One region of the Rhodococcus ruitaii genome, then DNA from elsewhere that is predicted to be linked to it. Evidence: riboswitches for the same ligand, from Rfam matches in the RefSeq annotation. Region 1 holds a riboswitch; the other holds the start of a gene.
The links. A riboswitch is a leader RNA that binds a small molecule or an ion and turns the genes downstream of it on or off. The one in region 1 is predicted to bind cyclic di-AMP.
Positions count from the first base shown of each region.

Region 2: linked by a shared signal. The riboswitch ahead of ACZI8W_RS23935 (C40 family peptidase) and the one ahead of ACZI8W_RS15620 (transglycosylase family protein) in region 1 are both predicted to bind cyclic di-AMP.

Region 1 covers NZ_JBUYWC010000011.1:34,100-44,387, forward strand. The annotation lists gene ACZI8W_RS15580 (sacsin N-terminal ATP-binding-like domain-containing protein) at 1-301, opposite strand, end outside; gene ACZI8W_RS15585 (DUF3027 domain-containing protein) at 345-1,208, opposite strand; gene ACZI8W_RS15590 (glutaminyl-peptide cyclotransferase) at 1,367-2,161, shown strand; gene ACZI8W_RS15595 (MFS transporter) at 2,232-3,944, shown strand; gene ACZI8W_RS15600 (DUF2771 domain-containing protein) at 3,941-4,435, shown strand; gene ACZI8W_RS15605 (cold-shock protein) at 4,524-4,934, opposite strand; gene ACZI8W_RS15610 (hypothetical protein) at 5,090-5,332, shown strand; gene ACZI8W_RS15615 (YccF domain-containing protein) at 5,329-5,721, shown strand; cyclic di-AMP (ydaO/yuaA leader) riboswitch at 5,940-6,181, shown strand; gene ACZI8W_RS15620 (transglycosylase family protein) at 6,190-6,777, shown strand; gene ACZI8W_RS15625 (hypothetical protein) at 6,881-7,069, opposite strand; gene ACZI8W_RS15630 (helicase-associated domain-containing protein) at 7,130-9,406, shown strand; gene ACZI8W_RS15635 (DNA repair helicase XPB) at 9,727-10,288, shown strand, end outside.
Region 2 covers NZ_JBUYWC010000022.1:59,038-69,325, reverse strand. The annotation lists gene ACZI8W_RS23940 (DEDD exonuclease domain-containing protein) at 1-1,121, opposite strand, end outside; cyclic di-AMP (ydaO/yuaA leader) riboswitch at 1,570-1,735, shown strand; gene ACZI8W_RS23935 (C40 family peptidase) at 1,751-2,314, shown strand; gene ACZI8W_RS23930 (C40 family peptidase) at 2,518-3,564, shown strand; gene ACZI8W_RS23925 (DUF1570 domain-containing protein) at 3,625-4,956, shown strand; gene ACZI8W_RS23920 (glycosyltransferase family 4 protein) at 5,021-6,178, shown strand; gene ACZI8W_RS23915 (polyketide cyclase / dehydrase and lipid transport) at 6,228-6,623, shown strand; gene ACZI8W_RS23910 (SRPBCC family protein) at 6,746-7,183, shown strand; gene ACZI8W_RS23905 (ArsA family ATPase) at 7,180-8,406, shown strand; gene ACZI8W_RS23900 (hypothetical protein) at 8,403-8,870, shown strand; gene ACZI8W_RS23895 (ROK family protein) at 8,888-9,868, shown strand; gene ACZI8W_RS23890 (lysophospholipid acyltransferase family protein) at 9,997-10,288, shown strand, end outside.

The DNA of each region.
Region 1 (10,288 bases):
TCTTGCTCGACGCACGCAACGCCGTCAGCGCCTGCACACCGGTGTCGTCGAGGGGCGCTCCGGTGTTGGCGATGTGCAGACAGGTACCGACCTGCCACACTCGCAGGGTCCCCGCGATTCCGGCACGACTCGCCGCGTCGGCCGCGTTCTGCGCCAGCTCGGTCAGAACCCGGTCGCGGTATCCGGAGCGGACGAGATCCGCTTCGGTAGCGATATCCTCCCGAAGGCGCGTCGGCGACGATGTCCACGCGGCCACGAGACCGTCACGTAGCGCCGCGGTGTCGAAGGGGTCCGTGCGCATACCGCGCACTGAACGTGCGCCGGCGGTGTCGGCGACGTGCACGTCAGTCGGTCTGTTCCGACTGTGTGTTCTCGGCGGGTGCGTTCTCGGCGGATGCGTTCTCGGTGTGCGCTGCAGCAACGTCAGGGAGCTCGACGATTTCGACCGCGCCGTCGTCGTACGCGTCGAACTGCGGCGAACCCGCACCGGTCGGCAGGGTGGTATCGGAATGCGCACCGCAACCGAAACCCGCGTGCACCACATGCCCGTCGGCGGCGAATTCGTTTCCGCACACACCGAACGCAGCCCGCAGCGACCCCGCGAGCGGTAGGTAGAACCCGCACAACATGCACGTCGACGGTGCGGCCTTGGCCATCTCCGAATGGGGGCCGTACTCACCGTCGAACCATCGCTGTGCTGCGACGAGCCGGCCTTCGAGACTCATCACCTGCTTACGGCCGAGCCCGATCTCGCCGGCAGTCTCGTCGACGTCGGGATCGCCGGAGGCGGTGTAGCCCGGCACGAGCCGCTCGTCGTCCGGTGCGGGGGCCAGCAGGTCGCCGGGGCCCAGGTCGCCGGGGCGGATTCGTTCGTTCCACGGCACCCAGTCGGGCGCGACCAGAGATTCGGGGCCCGGCAGCAATACGAGTTCACTGACGGTGACGTGATCGGATTCGGGTGCCGCGGCCACCACGACAGCCCACTGCCAGCCGTGATATCCGGGCAGGTCGGCCGCGAAGCGGTGCGTGGCTGCGCATTCGTCCTCGGCAGTGACACCCAGATAGGTGCCGACAACGCCCTCGTCGAGCTCGATCAAGGCAACCCGAGCTACCTCCACGGCCTGGGCGAGCACCGATCGGACGGCCGGATCCACCGATGGAACCGTTCCGGGGGCAACGGCTGAAGATGCAACGCTCACAAGCTCCATTGTGCCGGACCGATGCCCCGGCATGGTGCCCGGCCATGAGAAGACACCTGAGACGGCGGTGCAGAGCCGGCGGAAGTCCGTGAAGAAACGACAGAAGACTGTGAAGAAATGGCAGAAGTCTGTGAAGAAGTGGCAGAAGCCAACGGGAAGATGGGCACATGACGCGTCGATCGGCCACCTTCGTCCTCGCCCTCCCCGTCCTCCTGACCGCGGGCTGCAGCGACACCGTCGTCGACGAACCCGGTTCGCCTGCGGACGAACTACGCGTCGAGATCGTTGCAGAGCATCCCCACGATCCGGCGGCGTTCACCCAGGGTCTCGAAGTCGACGCCGGTGAACTGTTCGAGAGCACCGGGCGCGAGGGATCATCGTGGGTGTCGGTCCGCCCGCTCGACACACTCACCGAGCGCACCCGGGTGCCGCTCCCCGACGACATGTTCGGCGAGGGCATCACCGTTGCCGACGGGTTGGTGTGGCAACTCACATGGAAAGACGGCGTGGCGTTCGTCCGCGACCGCGACAGTCTCACCGAGCTGCGGCGTGTCGACTACGACGGCGAGGGCTGGGGCCTGTGCGACCAGCCCGACCGCCTGGTGATGAGCGACGGCTCTGCGGACCTGACGTTTCGGGATCGTGGCACGTTCGCGGAACTCGGGCGGGTGACGGTACATCGCGACGGTCGCGCCGTGTCGAATCTCAACGAGCTCGAATGCACCGACGACGGCGCCGTCTACGCGAACGTGTGGACATCCGAAGAGATCGTGCGGATCGACCCCGAGACCGGTCGGGTCAGCGCAGTGATCGACGCGTCTAGCCTGCTCGAGCGATTTTCCGCCGCTGATCGTGACGGTGTCGACGTGCTGAACGGGATCGCCCACATCCCGGGCACGGACCGCTTCCTCGTGACCGGAAAGTTGTGGCCGACACTGTTCGAAGTCCGGTTCGTCCCGTAACCCCGCGACACGAGCGACGCCACACCCGGCCCGACTGCACAACAGGTACGCGGTGGTGAAGAATCGAAGAGTGACCGAACGGGAAGAGCGACCTGCCGACAAGGCGGACGATCGTGCCCCGGGTTCTCGGCATCCGGGGTACAGCAACTATCCGCCGCCGCGGCGCGCCTCTGCGCGCCGCACACCGTTGCCGCCTTTACATCCGACCGACGAATCACACCGCTCGGGTTCGGAAGGCACCGGCGCATCCGCGGCCGCGAAGGACGTCCGGTCGGGTGCCAACAGCCGGTCGAGTGACAACGAGGGCCCCCGCGCACCGCGGATGCCTCGCAAGCTCACTGTGACGCGTGTTGCGGCCTTCCGAAGCCGCGAGCTCACCCACAAGGGCATCGCCACATTCCGTCGCGCCGCGACCGCTGACGGCGCCGACAAATCAGGCCTGACAGCGCTGATGTATGCGACCATGGCGAACTTCGCGGCCGACGCCGCGATGGCGGTCGCACTGGCGAACACACTTTTCTTCTCGGCCGCCACCGGCGAGGACAAAGCCAAGGTCGCGTTGTATCTGCTCATCACGATCGCGCCGTTCGCCGTCATCGCCCCGCTGATCGGTCCGCTCCTGGACCGGCTCCAGCATGGGCGTCGAGTGGCGCTGGCGACGTCGTTCGGGTTGCGGACCGTCCTCGCCGTCATCTTGATCTTCAACTTCGACAGTTGGGCGTTGTATCCGGCAGCACTGGCAATGATGGTGCTCAGCAAATCGTTCGCGGTGCTCAAGTCCGCGGTCACCCCGCGCGTACTGCCACCCGAGATAGACCTGGTACGTGTCAACTCCAGACTCACCGTGTTCGGCCTGGTCGGAGGAACGCTCGGCGCCGGCGCGATCGCCGGCGCGGCGGCGTGGGCGTTCGACTCGGCAGGCGCACTGTGGCTGTGCGCCGCGATCACCGTGCTCGGCGCGTACCTGAGCATGCGGATTCCGGCGTGGGTCGAGGTCACCGAGGGCGAGGTACCCGCGACACTCTCGTACCACGGGTCCGATACCCGCACCGAGGTGCTCGACACCAAGACCCTCGACACCAAGGCCGAGGTGATCTCGTCCAGCGGCAAGAACCGGCAGCCGCTCGGCCGCACGGTCGTCACCGGCCTGTGGGGTAACGGCACCATCCGTGTGCTCACCGGCTTCCTCACCCTGTTCATCGCGTTCGTGGCGAAGAGCGCCACCGAACAATCGCCACTCATGCAGGCCGCGATGCTCGGATTGGTCGGCGCTGCCGCCGCAATCGGCAACTTCGCGGGGAACGCGACCGGCGCACGAATGGCGCTGGGCCGCCCCGCGCTGATCGTGGTGCGATGCGCCGCCGCAGCGGTTGTCGTCGCAGCGATCGTCGCCGCAACGGACAATGTGTTCGCCGCTGCCTTGGCCGCGTTGGTCGCTGCGTGCGCGAGTGCGCTTGCGAAGGTGTCGCTGGACGCGTCGCTGCAGCAGGACCTGCCGGAGGAATCGATCGCGTCCGGTTTCGGCCGGTCGGAAACAGTCCTTCAGCTGAGCTGGGTTCTGGGCGGCGCAATGGGGGTGCTGCTGCCCACCGAGCTGTGGATCGGCTTCTCGGTCGTGACGCTGGTGCTGGTCCTCGGTTTCACCCAGACCCTGCTCACCTACCGTGGGAAGACGTTGCTGCCCGGCTTGGGCGGCAGGAGGCCCGAGCATGCCTCCACCGAAACTGCCGACGAGCGCCGAGTGCGCGAGAGCGGGCAGCCGACACGAAATGGGAGCCGATGAATCTGCAAGCCCGGACGAAGAAGGCGATCGCGTTGATCGCGATAGTCCTGGTGGTGGTCGCTGTGGGGATCGGCGCGGTGGTCTGGAAACTCGTCGACTCGGCCGAGCCCCGGCTGCCCGAGATCACCGCCTACGGAGACGGCAGCTCCGTCACGGTGCCCCCGACGCAGCACTGCAACATCAACCTGGAGAACTGCGTCGAGAATCCCATCACCCAGCTCTCCGTCCGCGCCGGATATCCGCTTCAGTTGTCGCTGCCGCCGGGGATCTCCGATGCACCGTGGCGCCTGATCGCCGTGTACGGCGATCTTCAGACAGGAGAGACGTTCCTCGACGGGATCATGGTCGAGCCGGGACAGCAGCGCGCAGTCACCGTGCCGAGCGATCCGAGTCTGCAGTTGCTCGGCGTGGAGGTCCAACTGCCCTCCGCTGTGGTCGACGAGACGGGCGAGCCGATCGCCCATGCAGTGTGGGCCGTGCAGACATTCTGAGGCGCGCAGCCGGGATGGGCTTACCGACGCACGATGCCGTATCCGTTCGGATGCGGCATTGTGCGCTTGTTCTCCGGTGGTCTGTCTCTCAGTGGTCGAGTTCGCGGGCGATGGCGCGCATGACCTCGGAGATCCGCTGCCCCGCCTTCCGGTCCGGGTAGCGCCCACGGCGCAGGTCGGGTTGGACCGCGGCCTCGAGGAGCTTGATCATGTCCTCGACCATGCCGTGCAGTTCGTCGGGTGAGCGTCGTTCACGCGCCGGCGCCTCACGCCGCCCGGACTGCTGCCGCAGCGATGGCTGCTCGAGCAACGCGACCTTGAGGGCCTGGGGGCCACGACGACCGACTGCCATCCCGAATTCGACGCGCTGGCCTGCTTTGAGGCTCTCGACACCTTCGGGGAGGGCGGACGCGCGGACATAGACGTCCTCGCCTTCGTCCTGGGACAGGAAGCCGAAGCCCTTCTCGACGTCGTACCACTTCACCTTGCCGGTCGGCACCGCGCTCACCTGCTCCTGGACGGCCGTGCCCCGAGGACACGATATGGACATGCAAAACAACGCGCCCCAACCTCATCGAGCGGGACGCGCAGACGAAATTCAGTGTACCCCGAGGCCGATACCGCCCCCGACCGCCGGCGACTACCGTAGGCGCCGTGGGTAACTCTTCTTCCGATTCCGCTCATGCGCCTCGCAAGGGGCTGTTCAACGCCGCGATCGTGTGCTTCGTGGTGGGCATCGTGGCGGTGGTCGCAATATTCCTGACGCCGATCGTCACCGACGGCAAGCCGGGCCTCGTCCTGTTCCTACTCACCCTCGCGTGGCCGCTCGGCTTCGCGCTGGCCATCGCGTTCGCCCTGCAATCGGGCCGACGCGCGAAGGGCGGTAACGGCTCATGAGAGTAATTCTCAACATCATCTGGCTCATCTTCGGCGGCTTGTGGCTTGCACTCGGATACTTCCTCGCCGGCATCATCTGCTGCATCCTCATCATCACGATCCCGTTCGGTATCGCCGCGTTCCGGATCGGCGTCTACGCACTGTGGCCGTTCGGGAAGACGACGGTCGACAAACCGACAGCGGGGGCGGGATCGCTGATCGGGAATGTGATCTGGGTCGTGATCGCCGGCATCTGGCTGGCCCTCGGGCACATCGCGACAGCACTCGCCATGGCCATCACGATCATCGGTATTCCGCTCGCAATCGCGAACCTCAAGATGATCCCGATCTGCCTGATGCCGCTCGGGAAAGACATCGTTCCCGTCGACGCCCGCCCGACATACATGTGACCTTACTCACATAACGAGCTGATAACGGCACGGGCTCGAATCGGGTTTGGCGGCCCACTCGCCCGACTACCAGCGAGTTCGCTGCCGCATCAACCCTGCACAGCTCCGAGACCACGAACGGTCGCGCGTTATCAATTAGTGACACTCGCCCACCCGAACCGTTACCGTCGTCAGCGGTCGGACCACCTGGTCCAACCAACCCGGGCCCGCCGCGCCAAATTCCTGTCCCGCGGAAGTCCGGTTATCCCGACAAACGATCCACGAGGGACAGGAAACGGGGGACCCAACCGGTCTCCCTCGGAAGCACCCGGCCCCCGCCGGACGCTTCCCGGAGGCCCGGCCGGTCGCTCACGCGACAGGCCTTGGGGTGAAGCCGGAACGCTCGCCGAGCGCAACGGCCGGACTACCTCTTCAGTCCGAACCCGACAGCTGACCTCGTAGGCGCGTGCGGAGAGGAACAGAACCGACATGAGCGGACGCCATCGCAAGCCCACCAATACCGGCCGGACCGTCGCGAAATTCGCGCTGACCGGCGCCGTCCTCGGAGTCACAGGTGTCGCATTCAGCGGCACCGCCGCCGCAGCCCCGGACTCCGACTGGGATCGCCTCGCACAGTGTGAGTCCGGTGGCAATTGGGCCATCGCCACCGGCAACGGCTACCACGGCGGCCTGCAGTTCTCGCCGAGCACCTGGAACGCCTACGGCGGCCAGGAGTACGCACCCACCGCCAACCAGGCCAGCCGCGACCAGCAGATCGCTGTCGCAGAGCGTGTCCTCGCAGGCCAGGGCTGGGGCGCATGGCCGTCCTGCTCCTCGAGCCTCGGACTGTCCAGCGCTCCGACACAGCGTGACGCACCCAGCGGCACCACCCAGTCGACACCTTCGCCGGTCACCGAGGATCGTCAGATTCCGCAGCTCCCCGGAGACCCGGCACTGCCCGCCGAGGCCCAGGGCATCGTCGACGGCTTCGAACAGGGCGTCGACGCCCTGCAGTCCGCCGGTATCGCGCTCGACCCGGCCGTGCTCGACGCCGTCCGCGCGGTTCTGCCCCAGTAGGCAGCACGCCACGAACGAACGAAGAACCCCGCACCGCCGATTCGGTGCGGGGTTCTTCGACGTGGGGAGTCCGACAGTCGAGGAAATCTCGATGTCGAGGAACTCAGCGGTTGATGACGGTGCGGGGATGCGTGTACGGAAGCTCGTCCGCCGGGACCGGGAACTCGGCGTCCTCGCCGTACGGGGAGAGCGGACCCGAACGCGTCGACGACAGTTCGGTGACAGCATGGTCGCCGTCTGCCAACTCCGGCCATCCGCGATCAACGTAGAGGTTCTTCGATTTGTCAGCCATGACGCCCATTTTGGCAGGTGAGTTCGTGTTAAGCCATCTCAGGTCTCTAACCTTGACCGGATGACACCCACCATGCCCGCCCCCGACACCGGATCGGACTCGCTCGCCCGGTGGCTGTCCGATCGCCGCGACACCGAACTCGTTGCTCTCCTGCGCGCGAGACCCGATCTGGTGGTGCCCCCGCCCGCGACGATGACCGTGCTCGCGAACCGCGCACGCCAACGCGCGTCGGTGTTCCGCGCAGCGAGCGACTTCACCACAGCCGAGTTCGGGATCATCGAGGCATTGGCCCGGCTCGGGGCCGTCGACGACGGCGTGACGAGGAAAACCCTCGTCGACAACTTGCGGGGACGAATCCCCGCCAAAGCCGTCGATCGGATTCTCGACAGGCTGCGCTCCGTTCTCCTGGTGTGGGACACCCCCGACGGGCTGCGTCTCGTCGCGGCCGCCGTGGAAGCCGTGCCGTGGCGGGTCGGACGCACACCCGAAACGGACGCGTTCACCCGCGAAGAGCTCGACGCGATACTCGCCGAGCTCGATCCCGCGCAACGCAGCATTCTGGACACCCTGGCGCGGACATCGCCGATCGGGCGCACCCGCGACGCCGCACCCGGTTCCGACGAGACCCGTCCCGTCCAGAAGCTCCTGACGTCCGGGTTGCTCACCCGCATCGACGACGAGACCGTCGAACTCCCCCACCGGGTCGGGCAAGCCCTGCGCGGTGAAGCACCGTTCGATCCGGCATCACTGACTTCCCCGAGCTTCACGGCGAACAGCAGAGCCCTCCCAGATACGAACAGCACGGCAGCGGGCGCCGCCCTGGAACTGTTGCGTCGCTGCGAAGACCTGATCACCGCGCTGGGCAGGCAGCCCGCCCCGGCACTGCGTTCCGGCGGCCTGGGGGTCCGCGAACTCCACCGGCTCGCGAAGGCGTTGGATCTCACCGACGAGCACGCCGCCTTGCTCGTCGAGGTGCTCGCGGCGGCGGGACTCATCGCGCGCGGTAACCCCGACCCCGCTCCGCCCGGAGACATCGACGACTATTGGGCTCCCACCACCTCGGCCGACGGATGGCTCACCGCAACCACCGCGCATCGCTGGGCGGTACTCGCCGGTGCGTGGCTCGACGCGCCGCGACGACCGTGGCTGGTCGGACGCCGTGACCAGAACGACAAGCCGATCGCAGCGTTGTCCGACGAAGTGAACTCCCCGACCGCGGCCTACGATCGCAGACTGCTCCTCGAGGTACTCGCCGACCACAGCACGTCCTCTGCTGCCGAAGTGCAGGCCATAGCGGCATGGCGGCGACCGCGGTCGGCCGGCCATTTCGGTCACGAGATGGTCACCGAGACGCTCCGCGAAGCCACTGCACTCGCGCTGGTCGCCCACGACAACCTCGGCTCCCCCGGCAAAGCCCTGCTCCACGGTGGTGACGCCGACGCCGAGATGGCAGACGCACTCCCAGAGCCTGTCGACCACGTCCTCGTCCAGGCCGACCTCACCGTCGTCGCCCCTGGCCCGCTCGTCCCGGAACTGGCCGGGCGGGTCGCACTGGTCGCCGACGTCGAATCGGCCGGCGCCGCCACCGTCTACCGGGTCAGTGAGGGCAGTGTGCGCCGCGCGCTCGACGCGGGCATGGGTGCAGGTGATCTGCACGCCCTGTTCTCAGCCCATTCCCGCACGCCTGTTCCCCAATCACTGACCTACCTGATCGACGACGTGGCGCGGCGACACGGTCGCCTGCGCGCCGGTATCGCGTCGTCGTTCGTGCGCGCCGACGATCCGGCGCTACTCGCGGAGGTGCTTGCGGCACCGGTCGCCGCAACGTTGGCGTTGCGTGCGGTCGCGCCGACGGTGGCCATCTCGCAGGCCCCCCTCGCCGAGGTGCTGTCCTCGCTGCGCGAAGCGGGCTTCGCGCCGGCGGGCGAAGATGCATCGGGTGCGGTCCTGGATCTGCGTCCGCGCGGCGCACGGCTGGTCGTGCCGCGGTCGCGTCCCCGATACGCGGGCCCCCTGCCCCCCAATGACGAACAGCTCGAAACGCTCGTGCGCACCCTGCGTTCCGGCGACCGTGCCGCCTCCGCCCCGGCGAGCACCCCGGTGCGTGGAGACGGTAGCCGCACGGGCGGTGCGGCCACGATGGCGTTGCTGCAGCTGGCTGTACACGCGAAACGCAGCGTGACGCTCGGATACGTCGACGCTCAGGGCACGGCCATCCGGCGCATCGTGGATCCGGTCAGTGTCGCGGGCGGGCAACTCGAAGCATTCGACCCCGCGACCGGCTCGGTCCGCAGTTTCGTGCTCCACCGCGTCTCGTCAGTCGCGCTCGTGGACTGAACCCGTCGCTCGTTGTCACGTGGCAGACGCCGCATACGTCCGCGCGATCTACGCTCAGATCACCCGTAGTGGCGCACTGCACCCTGGACAGCCGCGGACCCAAGATCAGCAGATCGGTGTCCGCACCCGGTACGGGCGGCATACACCTCCTGCGTTGACCGAGTAGTGAGTCGACACCGCTGCAGGACCGATACTGCGGCGGGACCGATACTGCGGCGGGACCGATACTGGTGATGGCCGCATACGGGCCGCGCAGGTAGCGCGCCGTCCTGCTCATCTGGACAATGGAGGAGTTCTACTTTCTCTCACCAGGAGGCTTCGTGGCCGACGGACCGCTGATCGTCCAGTCCGACAAGACCGTGCTGCTCGAGGTCGACCACGAGCAGGCGAACGCGGCCCGGCAGGCCATCGCTCCCTTCGCGGAACTCGAACGCGCACCCGAGCACGTCCACACCTACCGAGTCACGCCGTTGGCGTTGTGGAACGCACGTGCAGCCGGCCACGACGCCGAGCAGGTCGTCGATGCGCTGGTCACCTATTCCCGCTTCGCCGTACCGCAGCCGCTGCTCGTCGACATCGTCGACACCATGGGCCGGTACGGCCGCCTGCAGCTGGTGAAGAACCCCGCTCACGGACTCACGCTCGTCAGCTTCGACAATGCGGTACTGGCCGAGGTGATGCGCAACAAGAAGATCGCGCCCATGCTCGGCGCACGCATCGACGACGACACCGTGATCGTGCATCCCAGCGAACGCGGTCGCCTCAAGCAGATGCTGCTCAAGGTCGGCTGGCCGGCGGAAGACCTCGCAGGGTACGTCGACGGCGAGGCACACAACATCGCCCTCGACTTCGTGACACATCCGTGGCATCTGCGCGACTACC
Region 2 (10,288 bases), on a different contig from region 1:
TGGCGCGCGGACAGGCCGATCCGGCGGGTACACGTGCGCAGCCCACTGAACCCGGCGAGGGTGGCGGCCACGTCGGCGGCTGCGTTCCGGACGGAGAAAGGACCGAGCGCGTCGGTCGAGGGTGTGCGCGAGATCGCGAGGCGCGGGAACGGTTCGTCGGTGAGTGTGATCCACCATCCGCGAGTGGGGTATTTGGAACGGCGGTTGTACGGGGGAGCGTGGGCAGCAATGAGTCGGAGTTCGCGGATCCCGGCCTCGAGACCGTGCGCGCATTCGACGTGGTCGATGCGGGTCGTCAGCGCGACCATCTCGCGCAGTCGGGGGCGGGTCTCCGAACCCGTGAAGTAGTTGCGGACACGGCGACGCAGATCCACGGCCGTGCCGATATAGAGCGCTTCGTCCGAGGGGCCCCGGAACAGATATACGCCGGGGCGATGCGGTAGATGCGCAGCCAGGGTGCGTTTGGCACGTTGTTCGGCGGTGACGGCGGGGATGTAGTCCCGCAGTTCGGTGAGACTGTGCACTCCCTGGTTGCCGACGCGCTCGATGAGCGCGTGGAGCACCTCGACGGTTGCGCGGGCGTCGTCGAGCGCGCGATGTGTGGGCTGCGTCGACACGTCGAACAAGGTGGCGAGTGCGGAGAGTTTCACCGAGGGTGCTTCGTCGCGTCCCAGGACCCGCCGCGCCAGTTTGACGGTGCAGACGACGGGGAACCGTGGCCACGCCACGTCGCAGCGTGCAGCCGCCGCACGGAGGAAGCCGGTGTCGAAGCCCGCGTTGTGCGCTACGAGGACCGCGCCGCCGGCGAACTCGAGGAACGCGGGAAGTACTTCCTCGATACGGGGCGCCTGATAGACCATCGCGGTGGTGATGCCCGTGAGGCGGACGATCTCGGGAGGGATCGACCGGCCGGGGTCGACGAGCGTTGCGAACTCGCCGAGTACTTCACCGTGGCGCACCTTGACCGCGCCGATCTCGGTGATGGCGTCGTCGCCGGAACGTCCTCCCGTGGTTTCGAGATCGACCACGACGAAGGTGGTGTCGCGGAGGGGAGTGTCGAGTTCGTCGAAGCTCAGCTGAATCCCGTGAGTGGTGTCGGAGCCGGTGGGAGACGACGTCATGGGCACGAGCGTAGAAACCGCCTCTGACACGCCCGAGAACCGGACCTTCCACGCCGATGAGATGAGGATCACACCCGGTCGGGTGGTTCATCCTGCAGGTCTTCTGCGGGATGTCACCGTGTGCCGTGCGGGGCGACTGTGCAGTGCGTCCGGGTGGTTGCCCGGCGGGCGCGCAAAAAGATCGAACGACGCTCTGAACTGGGATGAGTCACGGCGATGCGCACTCGGCGGGTGCGCTCCCTCTCGATTCGGTCGACCGGGTGGAGGTGACCGCCGCGGGGTTGTTATCGGGCTGTTATGAAATGGCGGCGGCACTGGTTCTGAAATACTCAAAACGGACTTAGAGTGCATACCCCGCGAGTTGGGGTTGGCCTCAGCGATGCAGTTTCGTAACCTTCCTGAGACCAAGCGGAACAGTACGTCCGGCCCACTCCCGAGGGCTGGGGCCGCTAGGTAACCGCCTAATCGGCCGCTCGACCTCGAGTGTCCGAGCCGGGGACCCACACGCGTTACTTGGGGTGAATCCCCTCCACCGCACTCGCGGGAGAGGGGTAGGGCTGATCTTCCGGCCCGAATCCGTCAGCTAACTCGGTCGGCGGGTGAACGGAAGAATTGGAGAACATCCCCTCGTGGTCTCGCAGAACAGCAAGCGTACGGTACGTCGCGCTCTCGTTGCCGGTGCGCTCGCGCTCGGTGCAGTCACCGTCACCGCCGGTCCGGCGATGGCAGAGCCCGTCACCATCCCCGGAATCGGCACCATCGAACTTCCCGCCGGCGTGACCCTGCCGCCGGAGGTCACCAACCTCATTCCACCGGCCCCCGAAGCCGCTCCCTTCACTGCGCCGTTCAGCTCGGTAGGCCAGCGCGCCGCTGACGCCGCCCTCAGTAAGGTCGGATCCCCGTACGTCTACGGCGCAACAGGCCCGAACGCGTTCGACTGCTCGGGGCTCGTGCAGTGGGCGTATCAGCAGGCGGGGCTGGGCGTGCCCCGCACCAGCTACCAGCAGGCCGGTGCGGGCCAGGCCGTGCCGGTAGGCGCGTTGCAGCCCGGCGATGTCGTGTCCTTCTACGGTGGAAGTCACACCGGGATCTACATCGGCGACGGCAATATCGTGCATGCGTCGACCTCGAGTCAGCCGGTGAAGGTTGCGCCGCTCGACTCGATGCCGGTGGACGGCGCTCGCCGCTTCTGACCGGACGAACAGTGCCTGTGGAGGGTGGATCGGCGACGTGCCGGTCCACCCTCGACGCGCTTGGTGGAGTCGAATCGGCGATCACGAACATCGTGAACGACGAATTGAAGCGCACTACCCGCGGGTAGACATGAAGCTATGCGATTCCGTAACCTGATCGAGATCTTTGCGATCGAGGTTTTTGCGAAAGGAAGACAAGTCGCGTGTTCTCCGCTCCCGCCGGACAGGCTGTTCGCACTGCTCTCGCCGCATGTGTCCTTCTCATTCTGGGGCTCACGGCTGCGCCTGCAGCAGCCGACCCCATCGGCGACAGTCCCACCGCCAAACTCGAACATCTCGCCGACCTGTCCCGTCGATCCGAGCAGGCCACCGAAGCGCTGCACCATGCCGGCATCGAACTGGATGCCCGAATCGCCGAACAACACGACCTCGATGCTCGCGCCGCCACCGACCGGGACGTGTTGGCCACGGCCCAAGCCGAGGTCGCACGCTTCAAGCCCACTGTCGACAAACTGGCCCAAGCCAACTACCGGGGTTCACGCACCAATCGGCTCTTCGCGGTAATGGTCAGCGACTCGCCCCAGCAGCTGCTCGACCAGATGGTGATGCTCGACGTGCTCGGCGCGCAGACCGATCGCGAGATCGAAGGGTTCCGCCGAGCCACCGACGCGGCAGCGGTCGCCGCCGCGGCATCGCAAGAATCGGCCGAAGCTGCGCGCGTCGCAGCCGAGCAGGCGCAGACGCTGCGCGACGATCTGCAGCGTCAGGAAACCGAGCTGGAGGCGCAGATCGCCGCAGTACTCGACGCCTTCGACAATTTGAGTGACGAGGAGAAGTCGATCCTCGCCGGCACTCCGTTCCCGCCCGGTCTCGACGCCGAGCGCATCATGGAGCATCTCATTCCCGGCAACGGCGCAGGCGCCCTCCGTGCCGCACTCACCCGGATCGGCGATCCGTACGTGTGGGGGGCCACCGGGCCTGATCAGTTCGACTGCTCCGGCCTCGTGGTCTGGGCGTATCAGCAGATCGGAAAGACCGTACCGCGCTCCAGTCAAGCGCAGGCGCAGGGCGGAACCTCCGTCTCGCGCGACAATCTCCAACCCGGCGACGTCATCATCTTCTACAACGACGCGTCACACGTCGGTATCTACGCGGGCGACGGAAACATCGTGCACGCCTCGACGTTCGGCGTGCCGGTGAAGGTGCAGTCGATGGACAGCTTCCCGTTCCACAGCGCACGACGCTACTGACCGCCCCGGACAACCACGCGGCGCGGAGGACGCGACCGGTCGCCACATACACTTGCCGCCGTGCCCGCGCCGGAGACCCCGCCTCGAACCCGTCCCCGCCTGCTGTGGGAGCGCATCGGGCTCGCTGGGTTGGCGCTCGTGGTGGCGGCGGTCGGCGCCCTTCTCGTTGGCCTCGATACCGTCGAGCAGTCCGAGTCCGACGTCCGTGTGGAGTTGCAGGCGCTGCTCGATTCCTGGGCCGCCGCGGTGCGTAGCTCCGACAGCGCAGCTCTCGCCGAGGTGATCGACACCGCAGCGGGAACGGAGTTGCTCGACGCCGAGATCCGTCGCGCGCAGGCGCTCAGCCTCGTGCCCTTGGCCGAGTTCGGATACGAGCTCGGCGCCGAGCCCGCCAGCGAGGTCCCGGCCGAAGTTGGCCGCCGGTTCGGAGACGATCCGCTACTCGCGCTCACCGTGACGTTGCGCTACGGCGTCGAGGGTGTAGACGAGACTCCGACACGTAAACCTGTCGCGGTGCTGTTCGTCGCGCGTCACGACGGGTGGAAGATCGCATCCGACCGGCCTCTCCCGGATTCGGCGTCTGCGACATGGCGAGGGCTGTGGGACCACGGACCGCTCGACCTGACGACCACCGCGACTGCCGGTGGTACGTCGATGATCCTCGCCCACTCCGATACCACCGACCTCGCCGAGAGCATCGCGGACGAACTTCCCGCCGCTGTCGACGCGGTGTCGGAGGTGTGGGGGACGGACTGGCCGGAACGGTCGCTCGTGCTGGTCACCTCGAGCTACGAGGAGTTCACCGACCAGGTGGGCACGGCACACAACGGTGACGAGATCGCTGCAGTGGCGATCGCCGATGCGGTCGATCCCGAGCACGACAGAGCAACGGGCCAACGCATCGTCTTCAGCCCGGCGGCCGGTGGTCGTCTCTCGAGGGAGGGCCTGCGCGCGGTCCTCCGGCACGAGTTGGTGCACATCGCAGCCCGGCCGCAGACCGTGGACGGATCACCGATGTGGATCCTCGAGGGATACGCCGACTACATCGCCTACCGATCCGGCACCGGAACGCCCGTGACCGGTGCCGACCTACGTCGAGTCGCTCCGAACCTCGTCGGGGAGGTCATCCGCAACGGCGCACCCGCACGGATCCCCACCGACGCCGACTTCGCCGACCCGGGCCGATCCCGCACCGCATACGAGACTGCGTGGAGCCTCACGACGTTCCTGGCAGAGGAGTACGGCGAAGACGAACTGACCTCGTTGTACCGCGCACTCGCGGACGGGCCGGCGCCGGAGGGCGACCAGAGTGACGCACTCACCGAGATCGTGGGATCGGACGCGGAAGATGTCGTCGACCGATGGGGCGACTGGCTCACCGAACGAGTCTGACCTCCGCGCCTCTCGATCAGGGCCCCGTCGAGCAAAGGCTTTCCCCACACCCTACGGTGTAGCCATGTCGCGAACGCTGCTGGTGACCAACGACTTTCCGCCTCGACCGGGAGGGATCCAGTCGTACCTGCGCTCGTTCGCGGCGCAACTTCCGGCCGACGAGATCGTCGTGTACGCACCGCGCTGGCGCGGCGACAGTCACATCCGCTATGACGCCGAGCAGCCGTTCGAGGTCGTGCGTCACCCGACGACATTGATGCTGCCGACTCCGGCAGTCGCGCGGCGCGCATCCGGTCTGCTCGCCGATAGGGGGTGCGACACGGTATGGTTCGGCGCCGCGGCGCCGCTGGCGCTGCTGGCGCCGGTGCTGCGCCGAGCCGGCGCCGAGCGGATCGTGGCGAGCACCCACGGTCACGAAGTCGGCTGGTCGATGGTGCCGGGCGGACGACAGTTGTTGCGTCGCATCGGTAACGAGTCCGACACCGTCACATTCGTCAGCCGCTACACCCGAGGCAGGTTTGCGTCGGCATTCGGTCCCGACGCCGGTCTCGAACACCTGCCGTCCGGCGTCGACACCGAGGTGTTCCGGCCGGATCCGGTGGCCCGCGCCGAGCTCCGCGCACGGTACGGACTCGGTGATCGGCCGACGGTGCTGTGCTTGTCGAGGCTTGTACCGCGCAAGGGCCAGGACACTCTGATTCGAGCGTTGCCGCAGATCCGGCGTCGTATCGACGGAGCCGTACTCGTCATCGTCGGTGGCGGCCCGTACGAGGACACGCTTCGTGATCTGGCGCGCAAGACCGGTGTGGAGGACCATGTCGTCATCACCGGTGGTGTCCCCGCCGCGGAGCTGGCAGCACATCACACGATCGCGGACGTGTTCGCGATGCCGTGCCGCACCCGGGGCGCCGGGCTCGATGTGGAAGGCCTCGGGATCGTCTACCTCGAGGCATCTGCCACGGGTGTTCCGGTCGTGGCAGGGAGATCCGGCGGTGCCCCCGAGACGGTGCGCGACGGGGAGACCGGGTTCGTTGTCGACGGCACGTCGGTGTCGGCTGTCGCGACCGCGATCACCGGGGTTCTCGCCGATCCGGACCGGGCCGCGGCGATGGGAGCCGCCGGTCGGCAGTGGGCGTCGACCGAGTGGCGCTGGGACGTTCTCGGCGCCAAACTCCGGGAACTCCTGGGGGGGAGGCCGCAGCGACCGAGCACCGTCCACTGAACTGCGGGGTGGCGACTCGACCGGACGCCCGATATGTGAGGCTGTCTGCGTGAGCAGCATTCAGGTGTCCGACCAGACCTTCGTCGCGGCAGACCCCGTCCGCATCGCCGCGGAAATCGCCGCGCCGGACCGGTGGCGCGTGTGGTGGCCGGATCTCGCATTGATCGTCCGCGAGGACCGTGGGGAACAGGGAATCCGATGGGCGGTGTCCGGTCCACTGACCGGGACGATGGAAGTATGGCTGGAACCTTCGCTCGACGGCGCCATCATCCACTACTTCCTGCACTGTGAGCCGACGGGTGTCGCGTCCGAACGCGTTGCGGACCTCGACCTGGCGTCGATGAACCGGGAGCGCAGAGTGGCCGGGAAGAAGATGACCTTCGCCATCAAGGCGCGTCTCGAAGCCGGGCGTGCCGCCGGTGACGCTCCGCGTGACCGGCCCTGACGGACCGATACCGTATCGCTACGGTGTGTGGTAGACAACGGCGTCGGTATCGGCTGCTTCGGTGACGGAGACGGCCCCGCACCTCCAGTACACGCGACGGACCGAAAAGGAGTCTTCGTCGAATGGCCGAGAAGACCAAGAGGTCGATCACCATCGATGCCCCGGCAGGTCAGGTGATGGCCGTGATTGCGGACTTCGACGCCTACCCCACGTGGGTGGAGGCGGCCAAGACCGTCGAGGTACTCGAGCGCCGGCCCGACGGCCGCGCCGAAACCGTCCGGTTCGTCCTCGACGCAGGGATCGTCAAGGACACCTACACCCTGCGATACCGCTGGGCATCGGACGGGCGAGCGGTCAGCTGGAACCTCGAGAGCGGCGAGATCCAGAAGGCGCAATCCGGGAGCTACGTCCTCGTCGACGCTCCAGGGGGCGGCACCGTGGTCGACTACGAACTCACCGTGGACTTGACCATCCCGATGATCGGCCTGTTCAAGAGAAAGGCCGAAAAGGTGATCACTGATACCGCGCTCAAAGAACTGAAGAAGAAGGTGGAAGGCTGAGCGCCGAACGCGGGACGACTCCCGCCCGCGTACGACTGTTCCTCGGCAAGGGAGGTGCGGGCAAGACCACCCTCGCCGCGGCCACCGCGGTCGGGGCCGCGCATGCCGACGACCCGGTGCTCCTCGTCTCCATCGACCAAGCGCACTCGCTCGCCGACGTCCTCGCCGTCGACGCGGGACGAGGCGTGACGCCCGTGGCCGACGGCCTCGACATGTACGAGATCGATTCGCTCGGGTTGCTCGAGGAGCGCTACGCGACACTGCACCGACTCGCGACGGTGACAGGGGGGCACGACCACGACGGGCAGTTCGATCTGCCCGCCCCGGAAGAACTCATCGGCCTACCGGCAGTGCAGGAGCTTCTCGCGCTCACCGAGGTGACCCGACTGGCCGACGACGGACGCTGGCGCACGGTGATCGTCGATGCGCCTGCATCCGGCGACGCCTTCCGGATGATCGCGTCGCCCCGCACGTTCTCGGACTACATGGATCGAATCTGGCCGCAGCACAGCAGAATTGCCGCATCGAGCGGGCCAGATCCGCGACTGATGATGGTGGTGGCGCTCTACGACCGGATACTCGGAGGGCTCGGTGCGGTACGAGACCTGATCGACGACCGCACCCGAACGGGTGCGACACTCGTCACGACCCCGGACCGCGCGGGATTCGCCGAGCTGCGGCGACTTCGGTCCTGGGCCGCGATGGCCACACTCCGGCTCGACGCCGTCATCGTCAACGGAATTCTGCCCGACCTCGGTGGGGACGGATCCGCCGCCGAGTGGGTCACCGCCGCGCGCGCGGCGCAGTCCGATGCCGTCGACGACATCCGTGCGCTGGTCACCGAGACGCCGGTTGCCGTGTGCGAGCGCCGCAGAAGTGAACCGATAGGCTTGCTCTCACTCGGTGAGCTGGCACAGCGCTACCGAGGCGACCGGGATCCGTCGCGACAGGGGGCCGGCGACGTCGAACCGGTCCGGATCGGTCACGACACGGGAACGGGGGTGGACGCGGTGTACACGATGCGGATGCATCTCCCGCTCGCCGATCCGTCGTCGCTCACGCTCGGCCGAGTCGACGACGACCTCGTCGTGGGGGCCGACGGCATTCGCCGCAGGCTGCGTCTGGCATCCGGTCTGCGTCGCTGCACTGTATCGGAGGCGGAATTCGACGGCACCGATCTGGTGCTGCGCTTCATCCCGGATCCGGCGGTGTGGCCGCAGTGAGTTCGGATCACGACGCTCTCCTGGCCGACCTGAGGGTCCTCGCCGATACCGTGCTCGACCGTGTCGAGGCGCTGGTCGAGCAGGTGGCCGCACAGGACGGCCCCCAGCGACACAACCCCCAGCAACACGGTGCAGACCACCACCACGCAGGCCGTGCGGGGCAGTCGGATCCTCCGGCGAACGAGGACACCCCCGTGGCGCCTGCGCCCGCCCCGACCGATACCGGTAGCTGCACCTGGTGCCCGCTGTGCGCGGTCGCCGCACTCGTCCGCGGTGAGAACCACGAGCTGATCACCAAGTTGGCGTCGCAACTCGCCGCGTTGATCGCGATCATTCGCGAACTGGTGGCCCGTTTTCTGCCGTCTCCCGGCCCCGAGCCCGATACCGGGCCGGACGACCCGACTCCTCCGGACCCCCCTGATCGCGGTGGGTTCGTGCCCATCTCCGTCACGATCCGCCCTTGACGGCGGACACTGACGAGATGGTTGAGTCCGAACGGTTCACGATCGGTATCGATGTGGGCGGAACGAATATCCGGGCCGCAGTGGTCGATGCATCCGGGGAGGTGATCGATTCTGCGCGTGCGCCGACCCCCGGATCGGCGCCCGTGCTCGAGGATGCACTGCACCGGGTCGTCCGGCAGCTCGCCGACCGCAACGATGTTTCTGCGGTGGGGTTGGCGGTCGCCGGGTTCCTCACTGCCGACTGCCGCACCGTCCGCTTCGCCCCGCACCTCCCGTGGACCGACGCCCCGATCGCGGAACGCCTCGCGGACCGGTTCGGACTGCCTGTGGTCCTCGAACATGACGGGAACGCAGCGGGCTGGGCCGAATACCGGTTCGGTGCAGCCGCGGGCAGCCGCGTCGCGGTGCTGGTGGCGCTCGGGACCGGTATCGGCGCCGCGCTCATGCTGGACGGCCGGATCTTCCGAGGCGCACACGGAGTTGCACCCGAGCTCGGTCACCTGCAGGTCGTGCCGGGCGGTCGGCCCTGTCCCTGCGGTAAGCGAGGATGCTGGGAGCGGTATTGCAGCGGCACCGCCCTGGTCGACATTGCTGTCGAGATGCTTGCCGCCGACCCCGGGCATTCGCAGCTGGCGGCTGGAACGAGGGCGGATCCGGGTTCGTTGACCGGCAGGCGGATCGCCGACGCCGCACGGGACGGCGACCTACTCGCGCACGCCGCCGTGGCCGAGTTCGCCCGCTGGCTGGGGCTGGGGTTATCTATCGTTGCCGATGTGTACGATCCGGAGCTCATTGTCGTCGGCGGAGGAGTGTCGGGTTCGGCCGCGCTGTTTCTCGACGATGCACGAGAGCACTACGCTGTTGCTTCGACCGGTTCCGGATACCGGCCCCTTGCCCGGGTACGCGCCGCGCAACTCGGGGATGCCGCCGGACTGATCGGCGCCGCAGACCTCGCCCGGCGGGCGGTGGCGGCGAATCAAGAAGCGACCTTCTCGTGAGATTCTTGTCACTTCCTGTGCGTTCCAGTGGAGCCGAGCACCCTGCGACGTGCGGGTGACCCACGAGTCGACGTAGAGTCGACCAGCGGGCCTTGTGGGCCTGTTTCGCCGATTCCGGGAAGGGTGCCATGTGGTACTGGCTGACCAAGTACGTCCTGCTGGGTCCACTCTTGTGGCTTATGGGCAGGCCGAAGTTCGAGGGCGGGGAGAACATCCCGTCGGACGGGTCCGCGATACTCGCCAGTAACCATCTCGCCGTGCTCGACTCGTTCTATGCGCCGCTGCTCGTGAAGCGGCGAATCACCTTCTTGGCGAAGAGCGAGTACTTCACCGGCACCGGGCTGAAAGGTGCATTCCAGCGCTGGTTCTTCTCCTCCGTCGGTCAGGTCCCGATCGACCGGACGGGCGCGGACGCCGCGC